One region of the Pseudomonas palleroniana genome, then DNA from elsewhere that is predicted to be linked to it. Evidence: predicted binding sites of a transcription regulator. Region 1 holds the regulator's gene; the other holds the start of a gene.
What was found. The regulator sigma-54, encoded in region 1, starts transcription at its own class of promoters, with help from an activator protein. The targets are predictions, from matches to a motif close to ANTGGCATNNANNTTGCTNT.

Region 1 (7,487 bases):
TGACCAGCAACCCAAAGCCGCCGCCGATGCCGCCGCGACCGAGCAAGGCGTGAAACAGGAAAATAGTCGAGCGACCCAGCACTTCGACGATGTCGATGCCTGAGCGGCCGAAAAGGCGAACCTTCTCGATAAGAGATGTCTTGCGCATCAGCGCTTCCCCAGAAGATCTGAGCGGTAGTCCGCTGCCGGAAAGTGAAAAGGCACCGGGCCATCGGGATCGCCGGTCATGAACTGGCGGATACGCGGGTTATCGGCATTCATCAGCTCCTCCGGCGTACCCTGCCCCAGCACCTGGCCATCACCCACTACATAGAGGTAGTCAGCGATGCTCGCGGTCTCGGCCAGATCGTGGGACACCACGATGCTGGTGATCCCCAGCGCATCATTGAGCAAGCGGATCAGGCGTACCAGCACGCCCATGGCGATGGGGTCCTGGCCGACGAAAGGCTCGTCATACATGAGGATTTGTGGGTCGAGGGCAATAGCCCGCGCAAGGGCGACACGGCGTTTCATGCCGCCGGACAACTCGTCGGGCATCAGGTCGATGGCACCACGAAGGCCAACGGCCTGCAGTTTCAACAACACGATGTCACGGATCATCTCGTCGGACAGCTGGGTATGCACCCGCAGCGGAAACGCTACGTTTTCGAAAACATCGAGGTCGGTAAACAGCGCGCCGCTCTGGAACAGCACCCCCATGTGCTTGCGCGCATCGAACAGATCGCTGCGCGACAGCGTCGGCAGGTTCTGGCCATTGACCCACACTTCACCGGCACTGGGGCGCAATTGCATGCCCATCAGGCGCAATAAGGTGGTTTTGCCACAGCCGGAAGGCCCCATGATTCCCGTGACCTTGCCACGGGGAATGCGAATATCGACGTTATTGAAGATGCTGCGCGTCCCGCGCTTGAAGGTAAGGCCCTTCAGCTCGACCGCGTAGGCGTTATCGGCACTCATCTAATCTCCTTGGGATGCAGCCTTTCACTCAGACACCCGGTATGCGACTTTCGTTAGCAACGCCTGCGCAATAATTATCCACATGGGCTGAGCGGACCGAACTGGCGGCGAACTATATCACTGCTGGTACAGCGCCCCCAAGGCCGGAACAGCGCTTGTTCAGATTCACGACAGGGAAAAAACGTTGCTGAGCACGAATCTCAAGCGCTCAACGAATAAAGCCTGACGAACTTGCGTGAGGGAATTGATCATTACCGCTATAATCGCCGACTTTTCGTCAGGCTATACGACTTCAGACATGAGCCAATCCAGCGACCTCATTCAATCCGCACAACGTACCATTCGCCTCGAACTGGAAGCCGTAGAAGGTTTACTGGCCCATATCGACGCGGATTTCGTGCGTGCCTGCGAGATGATCCTGGCCAGTAAGGGCCGCGTTGTCGTGGTCGGCATGGGCAAATCCGGCCATGTCGGCAACAAGATTGCCGCCACACTGGCAAGCACCGGCACCACCGCGTTTTTTGTACATCCGGCCGAAGCCAGCCATGGCGACATGGGCATGATCACCAAGGATGACATCATCCTGGCGCTGTCCAACTCCGGCACCACCAACGAAATCGTGACCTTGCTGCCGCTGATCAAGCGCCTGGGCATCAAGATGATCAGCCTCACCGGCAACCCGGAATCGACGCTGGCCAAGGCTGCCGAAGTCAACTTGAACGTGCATGTGGCCCATGAAGCCTGCCCACTGAACCTGGCTCCGACCTCTTCGACCACCGCGGCCCTGGTCATGGGCGACGCCCTGGCCGTAGCGCTGCTGGAGGCTCGCGGCTTTACCGCTGAAGACTTCGCGTTCTCCCACCCGGGCGGCGCCCTGGGCCGTCGCCTGCTGCTGAAGGTGGAAAACGTCATGCATGCCGGCGATGAACTGCCCCACGTCCAACGCGGCACGTTGCTCAAGGACGCGTTGATGGAGATGACCCGCAAGGGCCTGGGCATGACCGTGATCCTGGAGACCGACGGACGCCTGGCCGGAGTCTTCACCGACGGCGACCTGCGCCGAACCCTGGACCGTACCATTGATATCCACACCGCAACCATCGATGCGGTGATGACGCCCCACGGCAAGACGGCCCGCCCGGAAATGCTCGCGGCCGAAGCCCTGAAGATCATGGAAGACCACAAGATCGGCGCGCTGGTGGTAGTCGACAGCGACGACCGCCCGATTGGCGCGTTGAACATGCACGACTTACTGCGTGCGGGAGTGATGTAAATGACCGACGACCTGCTGCAACGCGGAAAGAACATCAAACTGGCGATTTTCGACGTCGATGGCGTGCTGACCGATGGCCGCCTGTATTTCCTCGAGGATGGCAGCGAATTCAAGACTTTCAACACGCTTGATGGCCAAGGCATCAAAATGTTGATGGCCGCGGGCGTGCAAACCGCGATTATCAGCGGTCGAAAGACACCCGTTGTGGAACGCCGCGCACAAAACCTGGGGATTCCTCACCTCTATCAGGGCCGTGAGGATAAACTGGTGGTTCTGGACGAGCTTCTTGGCCAACTCAACCTAAGCTATGAGCAGGTCGCCTACTTGGGCGATGACCTGCCCGACCTGCCGGTCATTCGCCGGGTGGGCCTGGGCATGGCCGTCGCGAACGCCGCAGCTTTTGTGCGTGAACACGCGCATGGCGTCACCACTGCCCGTGGCGGTGAAGGTGCCGCCCGCGAGTTCTGCGAATTGATCCTGCGCGCCCAGGGCAGTCTTGAAGCGGCCCACGCCGCCTACCTATAGAGCGTTTTATGCTGAGCAAAAAGATTCGCAACTTCCTGTTATTCGGAGTCATCGCCGCGATCTTCCTGGCGGTGGGCTACTGGAATATCAGCCCGGAGCGCTTCCTCGACAAACCTGTCGTGCAGGTTGATGCAGGCGCTATCGACTATTACGCAACCAACGCCTACAGCGTGCAGTTCCTGCCCGACGGCAAGGTGCAGTACGAGATGACGGCGGACAAGGTCGAACATTTGAAAGCGTCCGAGGTCACTTTGCTGACCAACCCGGACATGAACCTGTACCGTGGCACCGAGTTCCCTTGGCATGTCACGAGCCTGCGCGGCGAAGTCAACCCGGACGGCACCCAGGTAGAGTTGATCGATTCGGTGCGCATTGCGCGCACCGACGAACAGAAGCGCGACACCATCATCACCAGCAGTCGCATGACCGTATTCCCACAACAGCAATATGCGCAGACCGAGCAAGACGTTAGAATCGACGGCGCTGGCGGTGTATCGACTGGCAAGGGAATGAAAGCGTATTTGAAAGAAAGCAGGATACACCTGCTATCGAACGTAAGAGGACAGTATGAGGCTCGTTAAAACCCTCCCTATTTTGCTCGGTCTGGGCGCAGCACTGGGAAGCGTGAGCGCCTGGGCTCTGCCGAACGATAGCCAGCAACCGATCCACATCCAGGCCAACGATGCCCAATTGGACGACAAGAAAGGCATTGCTACCTACACGGGCGATGTGATCATTACCCAGGGCTCGATGAAAATCACCGGCAACACGGTGACGCTCACTCGCACCCCCGCTGGCGACATCGACGTGGTGACCTCGGTGGGCAACCTGGCTTACTTCGAGCAGAAGCAAGCCGCGACCGATCCGGGACCGATGAAGGGCTACGGCAAGACCATCCAGTACCACGCCCAGCAAAACCGCATCATTTTGATCGACCAGGCCAAAGTGATCAGCACCGACGGCAACTCCACGGAAGGTGAAAAAATCACCTATGACACCGTGAAACAGATCGCCAACGCCGGTCGCGCCAATGGCAACAAGGTCAGCGCACCTCGTCCGCGTGTCGACATGGTTATCCAGCCGAAGAAGAAGGCCGAGTAATGGCAACCCTGAAAGCCCAGCATCTGGCCAAGGCCTATAAAAGCCGTCAGGTCGTGCGCGACGTCAGCTTGTCGATCGACAGTGGCCAGATCGTCGGTTTGCTCGGCCCCAACGGTGCCGGCAAGACCACTTGCTTCTATATGATCGTCGGCCTGGTCCAGGCGGATCAGGGTCGCGTGCTGATCGACGACCTGGATGTCAGCCACCAGCCCATGCACGGTCGTGCTCGGGCCGGCATCGGCTATCTTCCGCAGGAAGCGTCGATCTTCCGCAAACTGTCGGTGGCCGACAACATCATGGCGATCCTGGAGACCCGCAAGGAACTCGACCGTGATGGCCGCCGCAAAGAGCTGGAAAGCCTGCTGCAGGAATTCCACATCAACCACATTCGCGACAACCTCGGCATGAGCCTGTCCGGTGGTGAGCGTCGCCGAGTGGAGATCGCCCGCGCCCTGGCCACCGCACCGAAGTTCATCCTGCTGGACGAACCCTTTGCCGGCGTCGACCCGATCTCGGTTGGCGACATCAAACAGATCATCCACCACCTCAAGGCCAAGGGCATCGGCGTACTGATCACCGATCACAACGTTCGCGAGACGCTGGATATCTGTGAAACCGCCTATATCGTCAACGATGGCCAACTGATCGCCGAAGGTGACTCCGCGACCATTCTGGCCAACGAACTGGTCAAGGAAGTGTACCTGGGCCACGAGTTCCGCTTGTAAACACCGCGGTGTCACGGCTATTGCCAATGCGCGCGGTAGTCAATAAAAACCTCAGGCTTTTTATTGTTACCGCGCTCTAGGCAAAGCCCCCGATATCAGGCATATAATTTGCTTATGTTTGGCGCTCACGCGCCCTGTCGTGGATGGCGCAATGCGCCGGCGAATAAGGTGTTAAGCCCCTGCCATGAAACCATCGCTAGTCCTGAGAATGGGCCAGCAGCTGACGATGACACCGCAGCTGCAACAGGCCATCCGCCTGCTCCAATTGTCGACCCTGGACCTGCAACAGGAAATCCAGGAGGCCCTGGAGTCCAATCCGATGCTCGAACGCCAGGAAGACGGCGACGACTTCGATAATACGGACCCGCTGGCCGACAACATCGAGCAAAAACCCAACTCCGACGTGCAGGAACCCTCCTATCAGGAAACCGCCCCTACGGTGGACAACCTCGAGGACGGCGAATGGAACGAACGCATCCCCAACGAGCTTCCCGTGGATACCGCCTGGGAAGACGTCTACCAGACCAGCGCCAGCAGCCTGCCCAGCAGCGACGATGACGAGTGGGACTTCACCACCCGCACGTCCGCCGGCGAGAGCCTGCAAAGCCATCTGTTGTGGCAGTTGAACCTGGCGCCGATGTCCGACACCGACCGCCTGATCGCCGTAACACTGATCGACTGCATCAACAACCAGGGCTACCTGGACGAAACCCTTGATGAAATCCTCGAGGCATTCGACCCGGAACTGGACATCGAACTGGACGAAATCGAAGCCGTCCTGCACCGCATCCAGCAGTTCGAGCCCGCCGGCATCGGTGCCCGTACACTCAGCGAATGCCTGCTGTTGCAATTGCGCCAGCTGCCCGCCAAGACCCCTTGGCTGGTCGAAGCCCAGCGCCTGGTGACCGACTATATCGACCTGCTGGGCAGCCGCGACTACAGCCAGTTGATGCGCCGCATGAAGCTCAAGGAAGACGACCTGCGCCAGGTGATCGAGCTGGTACAGAGCCTCAACCCGCGCCCAGGCTCACAGATCGAGTCCAGCGAAGCCGAGTATGTCGTGCCCGACGTAATCGTGCGCAAGGACAATGAGCGCTGGCTCGTCGAGCTGAACCAGGAGTCGGTGCCGCGCCTGCGAGTCAACCCGCAATATGCAGGCTTTGTGCGCCGCGCCGACACCAGCGCCGACAACACCTTCATGCGCAACCAACTGCAGGAAGCCCGCTGGTTCATCAAGAGCCTGCAAAGCCGCAACGAAACCCTGATGAAAGTGGCCACCCAGATCGTCGAGCATCAGCGCGGCTTCCTGGAGTATGGCGACGAAGCGATGAAACCGCTTGTGCTGCACGATATCGCCGAAGCAGTGGGCATGCACGAGTCGACGATCTCCCGGGTAACCACGCAAAAATTCATGCATACCCCCCGGGGTATTTATGAGTTGAAATACTTTTTCTCAAGCCACGTCAGCACCTCCGAAGGCGGCGAATGCTCGTCCACGGCAATCCGCGCGATCATCAAAAAACTGGTTGCCGCGGAAAATCAGAAAAAGCCATTGAGTGACAGTAAGATCGCTGGTTTACTGGAGGCACAAGGCATTCAGGTCGCCCGTCGAACCGTCGCCAAGTACCGCGAGTCCCTCGGGATCGCGCCTTCCAGCGAGCGTAAGCGTTTGATGTGACGGGCGGGCCACAGCGTTCCAGTGGCAGGCACCCCGGCCTGCCGCTTTATGCACTGGCAACGAAGGAGAAGCTGTATGCAAGTCAACATCAGTGGACACCAGCTGGAAGTCACCAAACCCCTGCGTGAATACACCGAAAGCAAGCTGAACAAGCTTGCGGGGCATTTTGACAAGATCACCAACGTGCAGGTCATCATGGAGGTCGATAAGCTCAAGCAGAAAATCGAGGCCACCCTGCACGTACCGAATGCCAAGCTCGTCGCCAATGCGGAACATGAAGACATGTACGCGGCGATCGACTCGCTCTACGACAAGCTCGACCGCCAACTCATAAAGCATAAGGAAAAGAATCTGCACCTGATGCAAGGTACAGGTCGCTAACGCCCCTCCCATGATCCGACTTGAAACCATCCTGACCCCCGGCCGTTCCCTTGTGAACGTGCCGGGCGGCAGCAAGAAAAAAGCCCTCGAACAAATTGCCAACCTGATCAGCCGCGAAGTGCCGGATCTGGAGATGCAGGATGTCTTCGAGGCGCTGGTTGCCCGTGAAAAACTCGGCTCTACCGGTTTTGGCAATGGCATCGCCATTCCGCACTGCCGCCTCAAAGGTTGTGAAGCGCCCGTGAGCGCCCTGCTGCACTTGGAAGCGCCCATCGATTTCGACGCCATCGACGGCGCCCCGGTCGACCTGCTGTTCGTGCTACTGGTCCCACAGGCCGCCACCGACGCACACCTGGAACTGCTTCGGCAGATCGCCAGCATGCTCGACCGCAAGGAAGTACGCGACAAACTACGCAGCGCCAGCAGCAACGAGGCGCTCTATCAGGTTGTCCTGGATGAACAAAACGGGCAGTAATCATGCGTTTGATCATCGTCAGCGGCCGTTCCGGCTCAGGTAAAAGCACCGCTCTCAATGTTCTTGAGGACAGCGGTTTTTATTGCATCGACAACTTACCCGCCGGTCTGCTGCCTGAATTGGCGGAACGTGCGTTGATCCATACCGAACTGGCGCAGCCGTTGGTGGCCGTATCGATTGACGCCCGCAACCTGCCCAGCCACCTCTCCCGCTTCCCGGAGTTGCTCGAGGAAGTACGCGCCAAGCACATTCATTGCGACGTGCTGTATCTGGATGCCGACGAAGAGACGCTGCTCAAACGCTTCTCGGAAACCCGTCGACGTCATCCGCTCAGCAGCCCACATCGATCTCTGGCTGAAGCCATTGAGGACG
Region 2 (7,487 bases), 1.3 Mb from region 1:
GCCCGGGAAGCGTTGCAACTGTGGCTGCCGCTGCGCGCCCTGGCCAATCCGGTGGACGATGCCGTGTTTATCAGCCAACAAGGGCGGCGCCTCGGACCACGAGCAATCCAACTGCGGGTCAAGGCGGCCGGAGAGCGAGAATTGGGGCAGAACCTGCACCCACACATGCTGCGCCACTCCTTTGCCAGCCATCTGCTCGAATCCTCCCAGGACCTGCGTGCGGTACAGGAGCTGCTCGGCCACTCCGATATCAAGACCACGCAGATCTACACCCACCTCGATTTCCAACACCTGGCAACGGTATACGACAGCGCCCATCCTCGGGCCAAACGTATCAAGGGCGGCGACTCATGAGTATCAAGCTGATCACTTTCGACCTGGACGACACCCTGTGGGACAACGTCCCCGTCATTATCAGTGCCGAAGCGTCGATGCGCGAATGGCTGGCGACCCATGCCGCCAAGGTCGGCGACCTGCCGCTTGAGCATTTCGCCAGCCTGCGCCAGCAAGTGCTGGAGCGCCATCCCGAGTTGAAGCATCGCATCAGCATCCTGCGTCACCGGATACTGCTGCACGCATTTGAAGAGGCCGGCTATCCACCGCCTGAAGCCGCACAGATGGCGGACATATGCTTCGAAGCCTTCATCCATGCGCGTCATCAACTCACCCCTTTTCCCGAGGCCGAGCCCATGCTTCAAGCCTTGCGCCAGCACTTCCTGCTGGGGGTGATCACCAATGGCAATGCCGATGTGCAACGTGTGGGGCTGGCGGACTACTTTCACTTCGCCCTGCGCGCTGAAGATATCGGCATTGCCAAGCCGGATGCGCGACTGTTTCAAGAGGCATTGCAGCGGGGTGGCGTGGATGCCGACCAGGCGGTGCATATTGGCGATCATCCGGGGGATGACATCGCTGGGGCGCAGCAGGCGGGCCTTCGGGCGGTTTGGTTCAACCCGACGGGCAAGGCGTGGGAAGCGGACAAGCGTCCGGACGCGGAGATTCGCAGCCTGACCGAGTTACCGCCGCTGCTCGCCAGCTGGCAATAACTTGTAGTGAGCGGGCTTGCCCCGCGCTGGGGCGAAGCCGCCCCAACAAGGACATCGCGGTATTTCAGAAAGACCGAGGCGCCTGGGTTTAGGGCGGCTTCGCCCCCCAGCGCGGGGCAAGCCCGCTCACTACAATGACCAGGGCATGAAAAAGCCCGCAGCGACGGCGGGCTTTTTCTTACAAGCAGGTGCCTGACCTCAGATAGGTCGGCTGCCGTACTTGTTATCCGGCTTCTTCGGTGGGTCTGCCACCACGTTAGCCTCGACTTCCTGCACTTTGCCACCTTTGGCGAGGAACTCTTCCATCGCACGGGCCAGCGCGTCGCGCTCTTTGTTCTTGGCTTCAACACTCGGCAGTTCGTCTACCGAAACCGCAGCCTTGGCTTTGCCTTTGGCCGCAGGAACAGGTACATCATCGCCACCGTCGTCTTCAGCAACGTCTTCCGCCGCGGCTTCAAGACCTTCTTCGGTGTCGTCGTCGTCACCCACTTCGAGGTCGTCGTTTTCCAGATCATCGTCGCTCATGTTCTACCTCATGACTTGCGAAAAGCAGATTAGTTATAGCCCAGCTTCGCCTTCTGTCGAAGGTCGCCGGAAAAAAATCAACATCCACCGGATAACCAGTGGCTTATGCCTCATCACCGTGCAAGGTGGCGAGGACTTTACGAGCACCGCCATGATCACGGTGCTCGCCCAGATAAACACCTTGCCAGGTCCCCATCGCCAAGCGGCCGGCCTTGACCGGCAGACTCAGCTGGCAGCCCAGGAGACTGGCCTTGAAGTGCGCCGGCAGATCATCCGGCCCCTCGTCGTTGTGTTCAAACCCCGCACGGCCCTGCGGCACCAGTGAGTTGAAATAACGTTCGAAGTCACGGCGAACCGCCGGATCGGCGTTCTCGTTGACCGTCAACGAGGCCGAGGTGTGCTGCAGCCACAGATGCAACAGGCCCACGCGACATGCCTTCAATTCAGGCAAGCCGGCGAGCAACTCATCGGTTACCAAGTGAAAGCCCCGGGGCTTGGCCCGCAGAGTAATCAGGGTCTGTTGCCACATACAGTTCTCCGCCTATCGGCGCGCATTCTAGCGTGCTCTGGAAAAAAACAAAGTGCCGAATACGCCTACATGCCTGTAAGACATTCGCACAGTAAAAAGTGCCGTGTGCGGCCCATCACAAAGTCCGCACAAAAACCGTTACAGCCTTTTGGAACTGACAAACGCCAGACAAAAAAATGCCCGGCAAGCCGGGCATCTTTTTTTCGCGGATTTACAAGTTGTAACCGCGTTCGTTGTGTTGCGCCAGATCGAGGCCGACCGCCTCTTCTTCGTCGGTAACCCGCAGGCCCATCACCACATCCAGCACCTTGAGGATGATGAAGGTCACGATGGCCGTGTAGATCACGGTGAAGCCGACGCCTTTGCACTGAATCCAGACTTGCGCCGCGATATCAGTGGTGGCTGCGTTGAAGCCGCCCAGCGAAGGCGCCGCGAACACACCAGTCAGGATCGCACCCAGGATACCGCCGATACCGTGCACGCCGAAGGCATCCAGGGAGTCGTCGTAACCGAGCTTGCGTTTCAGGGTAGTGGCGCAGAAGAAACACACCACACCGGCGGCCAGGCCGATCACCAGTGCGCCCATCGGGCCCACGGTGCCGGCGGCTGGAGTGATTGCCACCAGGCCAGCCACCACGCCCGAGGCGATGCCCAGTGCGCTCGGCTTACCGTGGGTGATCCACTCGGCGAACATCCAGCCCAGTGCCGCAGCAGCGGTAGCGATCTGGGTCACCAGCATTGCCATACCGGCAGTACCGTTGGCAGCCGCCGCGGAGCCGGCGTTGAAGCCGAACCAACCCACCCACAGCATGGCCGCGCCGACCAGGGTGTAACCCAGGTTGTGCGGTGCCATCGGGGTGGTCGGGAAGCCTTTACGCTTGCCGAGTACCAGGCACGCCACCAGGCCAGCCACACCCGCGTTGATGTGCACCACGGTGCCACCGGCGAAGTCCAGCACGCCCCAGTCGCCCAGCAACGAACCCGGACCGCCCCATACCATGTGGGCAATCGGTGCGTAGACCAGGGTGAACCAGACGCCCATGAAGATCAGCATCGCGGAGAACTTCATACGCTCGGCAAAAGCACCGACGATCAGCGCAGGAGTAATGATGGCGAAAGTCATCTGGAAGGTGACGAACACCGCCTCGGGAAACAGCGCCGCAGGGCCCGTGATGCTCGCTGGGGTCACGCCCGACAGGAACAACTTGGACAGGCCGCCCACGAAGGAGTTGAAGTTGACGACGCCCGCTTCCATACCGGTGGTATCGAACGCCATGCTGTAGCCGTAGACAAACCACAGGATGGTGATCAGGCCAGTGATGGCGAAGCACTGCATCATCACGGAAAGAATGTTTTTAGAGCGCACCATGCCGCCGTAAAACAGCGCCAGACCCGGAATGGTCATGAACAGCACCAGCGCGGTGGAGGTGAGCATCCATGCCGTGTCGCCGGAATTGAGGACTGGAGCAGGTGCTGGGTCCGCCGCCAATGCCAGGGCGGGCATTACGAGGGACAACAGGGCTCCTAGCCCTGCGAATTTACGCAGAGTCATATTGTTTTCTCCTGGGGCGTTAAGGGGTTTGGCGGCTTAGATTGCGTCGGTATCGGTTTCGCCGGTACGGATGCGAATAGCCTGTTCCAGATTGACCACGAAGATCTTGCCGTCACCGATCTTGCCGGTGTTGGCCGCCTTGGTTATCGCCTCGATAACCCGGTCAAGATCCTTGTCGTCAATGGCGACATCAATCTTCACCTTCGGCAGGAAATCGACCACGTATTCCGCGCCGCGATACAGCTCGGTATGACCCTTCTGCCGACCGAAGCCTTTGACCTCAGTAACGGTAATGCCCTGCACGCCGATCTCGGACAGTGACTCGCGTACATCGTCCAACTTGAACGGCTTGATGATGGCAGTGACTAGCTTCATGAAAACTCTCTCCCGAATTGGTGGACTTGCCCCAGGAAAACAAACCCGTCTCAAGTCTAAGCGCAGTGCCTGGCTTTGTAACGCATCGTCGCCTCGACAATTACCGTGGCGACGCCAGCGAACCACTGGTGACGAAACCTGTACCCCTGATCCGTCGGCGCACTGCATTCGTCACAGCGACTGCATCAGTGCATGGGTCATGATCGTCTAAGCAGAAACCTTGCCAGCTCCGTAAAAATCATTGAAATCAGTCCATTGCCCACTTGTGCCCACCCGCGGGGCGTTTTGACGACGCCAATGCGCACAAAAACAGTGCGCTACCGCCAGACCTCCTGCGCGAAAAGCGTGCGCTCGCGGCCGTGAAAAAGACTATAGACGCTGCGTGATACACTGGCGCCCAACAGTTTTCCGGAATATTTCCCATGCTCGCGCCCAAAGACTTCCTCGACGCCCTCAGCGGCCACGCCTCTCGCTTGTTCAGCGGCGAAACCCCGCTGCCTCGCACTGAAATCGAAAGCCAATTCAAGGCGCTGTTGCAAAGCGGCTTCAGCAAGCTCGACCTGGTGAGCCGGGAAGAATTTGACAGCCAGATGGTCGTGCTTGCCCGCACGCGAGCGCGACTCGAGAGCCTGGAGGCGAAGGTGGCGGAACTGGAAGCCAGGCTGACGCCACCCGCCGAATGAGCACGGTCAGTGTGGGCGCTGTCGAGCGTTAGCCCGGCAGAGCCCACATAAAGCGCTGCTGCCTGCGCCGGATACGTTCTGTAAAACCTCCCCCGCTTCGCTCTTCCCCGCCTCGTCTACCCTTGAAAAACCGCAAGAAGCGGCACCCTTTTCAAGGAACGCGCATGTCCCTCGCCATCGTCCACAGCCGCGCCCAGGTTGGCGTCGAAGCCCCCGCAGTGACCGTCGAAGTGCACATGGCCAATGGTCTGCCATCGCTCACATTGGTGGGTTTGCCGGAAACGGCTGTGAAGGAAAGCAAGGACCGCGTGCGCAGTGCGATCCTCAACTGCGCACTGCAATACCCGTCCCGCCGCATCACCCTCAACCTCGCGCCCGCCGACCTGCCCAAGGACGGCGGGCGTTTTGATCTGGCGATTGCCTTGGGGATCCTGGCAGCCAGTGTGCAGGTGCCGGCATTGATGCTCGATGATGTGGAATGCCTGGGAGAGTTGGCGCTGTCCGGCGAGGTGCGGGCAGTCAAAGGGGTGCTGCCGGCGGCGTTGGCTGCGCGCAAGGCCGGGCGCACTGTAATAGTGCCTCGGGCGAATGCCGAAGAAGCCTGCCTGGCGTCGGGGTTGAAGGTGATTGCGGTGGATCACCTGCTGCAGGTGGTGGCGCACTTGAATGGGCATGTGCCGATTGAGCCCTATAAGTCCGACGGCTTGCTGTGCCTGAACAAACCCTATCCGGACCTGAGCGAAGTACAGGGCCAGCTTGCGGCCAAACGCGCGTTGCTGATTGCCGCTGCGGGCGCGCATAACCTGCTGCTCAGCGGGCCGCCCGGCACCGGCAAGACCTTGCTCGCCAGCCGGCTGCCCGGGTTATTGCCACCGTTGAGTGAGCAGGAGGCGTTGGAAGTCGCGGCGATTCAATCAGTAGTCAGCCTGGCGCCGCTGAGCCATTGGCCGCACCGGCCCTTTCGCCAGCCGCACCACTCGGCTTCCGGGCCGGCGCTGGTAGGCGGCGGTTCAAAACCACAGCCGGGCGAAATTACCCTGGCCCATCACGGCGTGTTGTTTCTGGATGAGTTGCCAGAGTTTGATCGCAAGGTACTTGAGGTGCTGCGCGAACCCCTGGAATCAGGGCATATCGTCATCTCCCGCGCCCGTGATCGCGTCAGTTTCCCGGCCCGCTTCCAGTTGGTCGCCGCCATGAACCCCTGCCCTTGCGGCTACATGGGCGAACCCAGTGGACGCTGCCGCTGTACACCGGAGCAGGTCCAGCGCTACCGCAACAAACTCTCGGGGCCATTGCTGGATCGCATCGACCTGCATCTCACCGTGGCCCGGGAAGCCACCGCGCTGAACCCAACCTCACAAGCTGGCGATAACACAGCCCAGGCATCGGCACGGGTCGCTCAGGCCCGCGATCGCCAACAGCGACGCCAGGGCTGTGCAAATGCTTTCCTTGATCTGCCGGGGTTGCGCGAGCACTGCAAGCTGGCCAAGGTTGATGAAGGCTGGCTGGAAAGTGCCTGTGAACGGCTGACGCTTTCCCTGCGCGCAGCCCATCGGCTACTCAAGGTGGCGCGTACGCTTGCCGACCTTGAGCAAGCCGACAGCATCACCCGGACTCATTTGGCGGAGGCCTTGCAGTATCGGCCTGCGGCGACCGGCTAAGGCCCCTTGGGAAAGTCCAACAACAACCGGGCCACTTCCATGACTTCGTCCAACGCCACTTCGGCCGCCTCTGGGGAGGGTTTGAGCATCAGGTCATCGGCGTAGCCCATCGCCACGGCAAAGATCTGGCGGGCAGCGCGTTGGGGCGAGTCACAACGCACGACTTTGGCAGCGACACATCGCTCGATCACCTCAGCGAGCATGCCTTGCCACTGAGCATTGATCACCAAATAAGCATGCGCCATTTCCGGGTCTTGCATCGCTTCGTCCCAAGCATCAAGCCATAGCGCCCAGCCAGCATCGGCGGTGCTCGGAAGGCAGTCACACAAGAAACCCACCAACGCCTCCAGAGGCGGCGCCTCTGCCAGCGGTGCACGCACTTCGTCCAACTGTTCGTTGGCAAACCGCACAAAGGCTTCGCGGCGCAGTTCCTTCCAGTCGCTGAAATAGTGATAAACGTGGCTGCGGGAAAGTCCGGCATGTTCAGCCAGATCACGGGTAGACACATCAGCAAAACCCTTGCTACGAAACAGTTCCAGGGCAGCGGCGATGATCTGGTCTTTACGGTCGATACGCGACATTGGACATTTCCTTCAGGCGCGGGAAGATAAACGGCGCTTGCTTTTTGAGCGATCGCTCAAGGATACTTGAGCAGTCGCTCAATAATAGCGTTTATCATCCCTCTGGTGCACCCATGTCATCCGTCCCCCCACAAATTCTGATCGAAGAAAGCAAGAAAATCGGCCAGCAATCTGCCGGTCAAACCTTAAAAGCCATCGCCAAAGCCTATCCCGGCAAGTTGTCCTGCACACTGTCGCTGGTCGCATTGGAAAACGCGCTATTGCTGGCCTACCCATTGTTTGCAGGGTTTGCGGTGGACTCCATCCTTCGCGGCGACGCGCGCAGCGCGCTGTTCTACGCCGTCGTAGTCATGGCGTTCTGGGTAGTCGGGGCCGCACGACGGGCTCTGGATACGCGCACGTTCACACGGATCTATGCCGACCTTGCGGTGCCTGTCATTCTCAACCAGCGCCAGCAAAACCACAGCACCTCGAAATCCGCGGCACGCGTGGTACTCGCACGTGAGTTTGTCGACTTCTTTGAAAAGCACGTGCC

Region 2: a site for sigma-54 is predicted at 4,236-4,255, ahead of glnK (P-II family nitrogen regulator). Genes of this name have one in related genera too.

The regions. Positions count from the first base shown of each region.
Region 1 covers NZ_CP092411.1:5,681,806-5,689,292, forward strand. The annotation lists gene mlaE (lipid asymmetry maintenance ABC transporter permease subunit MlaE) at 1-148, opposite strand, end outside; gene MJP36_RS25540 (ATP-binding cassette domain-containing protein) at 148-957, opposite strand; gene MJP36_RS25545 (KpsF/GutQ family sugar-phosphate isomerase) at 1,256-2,230, shown strand; gene MJP36_RS25550 (KdsC family phosphatase) at 2,231-2,755, shown strand; gene lptC (LPS export ABC transporter periplasmic protein LptC) at 2,764-3,336, shown strand; gene lptA (lipopolysaccharide transport periplasmic protein LptA) at 3,323-3,856, shown strand; gene lptB (LPS export ABC transporter ATP-binding protein) at 3,856-4,581, shown strand; gene MJP36_RS25570 (RNA polymerase factor sigma-54) at 4,766-6,259, shown strand; gene hpf (ribosome hibernation-promoting factor, HPF/YfiA family) at 6,335-6,640, shown strand; gene ptsN (PTS IIA-like nitrogen regulatory protein PtsN) at 6,651-7,115, shown strand; gene rapZ (RNase adapter RapZ) at 7,118-7,487, shown strand, end outside.
Region 2 covers NZ_CP092411.1:731,187-738,673, reverse strand. The annotation lists gene xerC (tyrosine recombinase XerC) at 1-354, shown strand, start outside; gene MJP36_RS03150 (HAD family hydrolase) at 351-1,046, shown strand; gene sutA (transcriptional regulator SutA) at 1,245-1,571, opposite strand; gene MJP36_RS03140 (secondary thiamine-phosphate synthase enzyme YjbQ) at 1,675-2,100, opposite strand; gene MJP36_RS03135 (ammonium transporter) at 2,312-3,652, opposite strand; gene glnK (P-II family nitrogen regulator) at 3,689-4,027, opposite strand; gene MJP36_RS03125 (accessory factor UbiK family protein) at 4,450-4,710, shown strand; gene MJP36_RS03120 (YifB family Mg chelatase-like AAA ATPase) at 4,875-6,371, shown strand; gene MJP36_RS03115 (TetR/AcrR family transcriptional regulator) at 6,368-6,952, opposite strand; gene MJP36_RS03110 (ABC transporter six-transmembrane domain-containing protein) at 7,066-7,487, shown strand, end outside.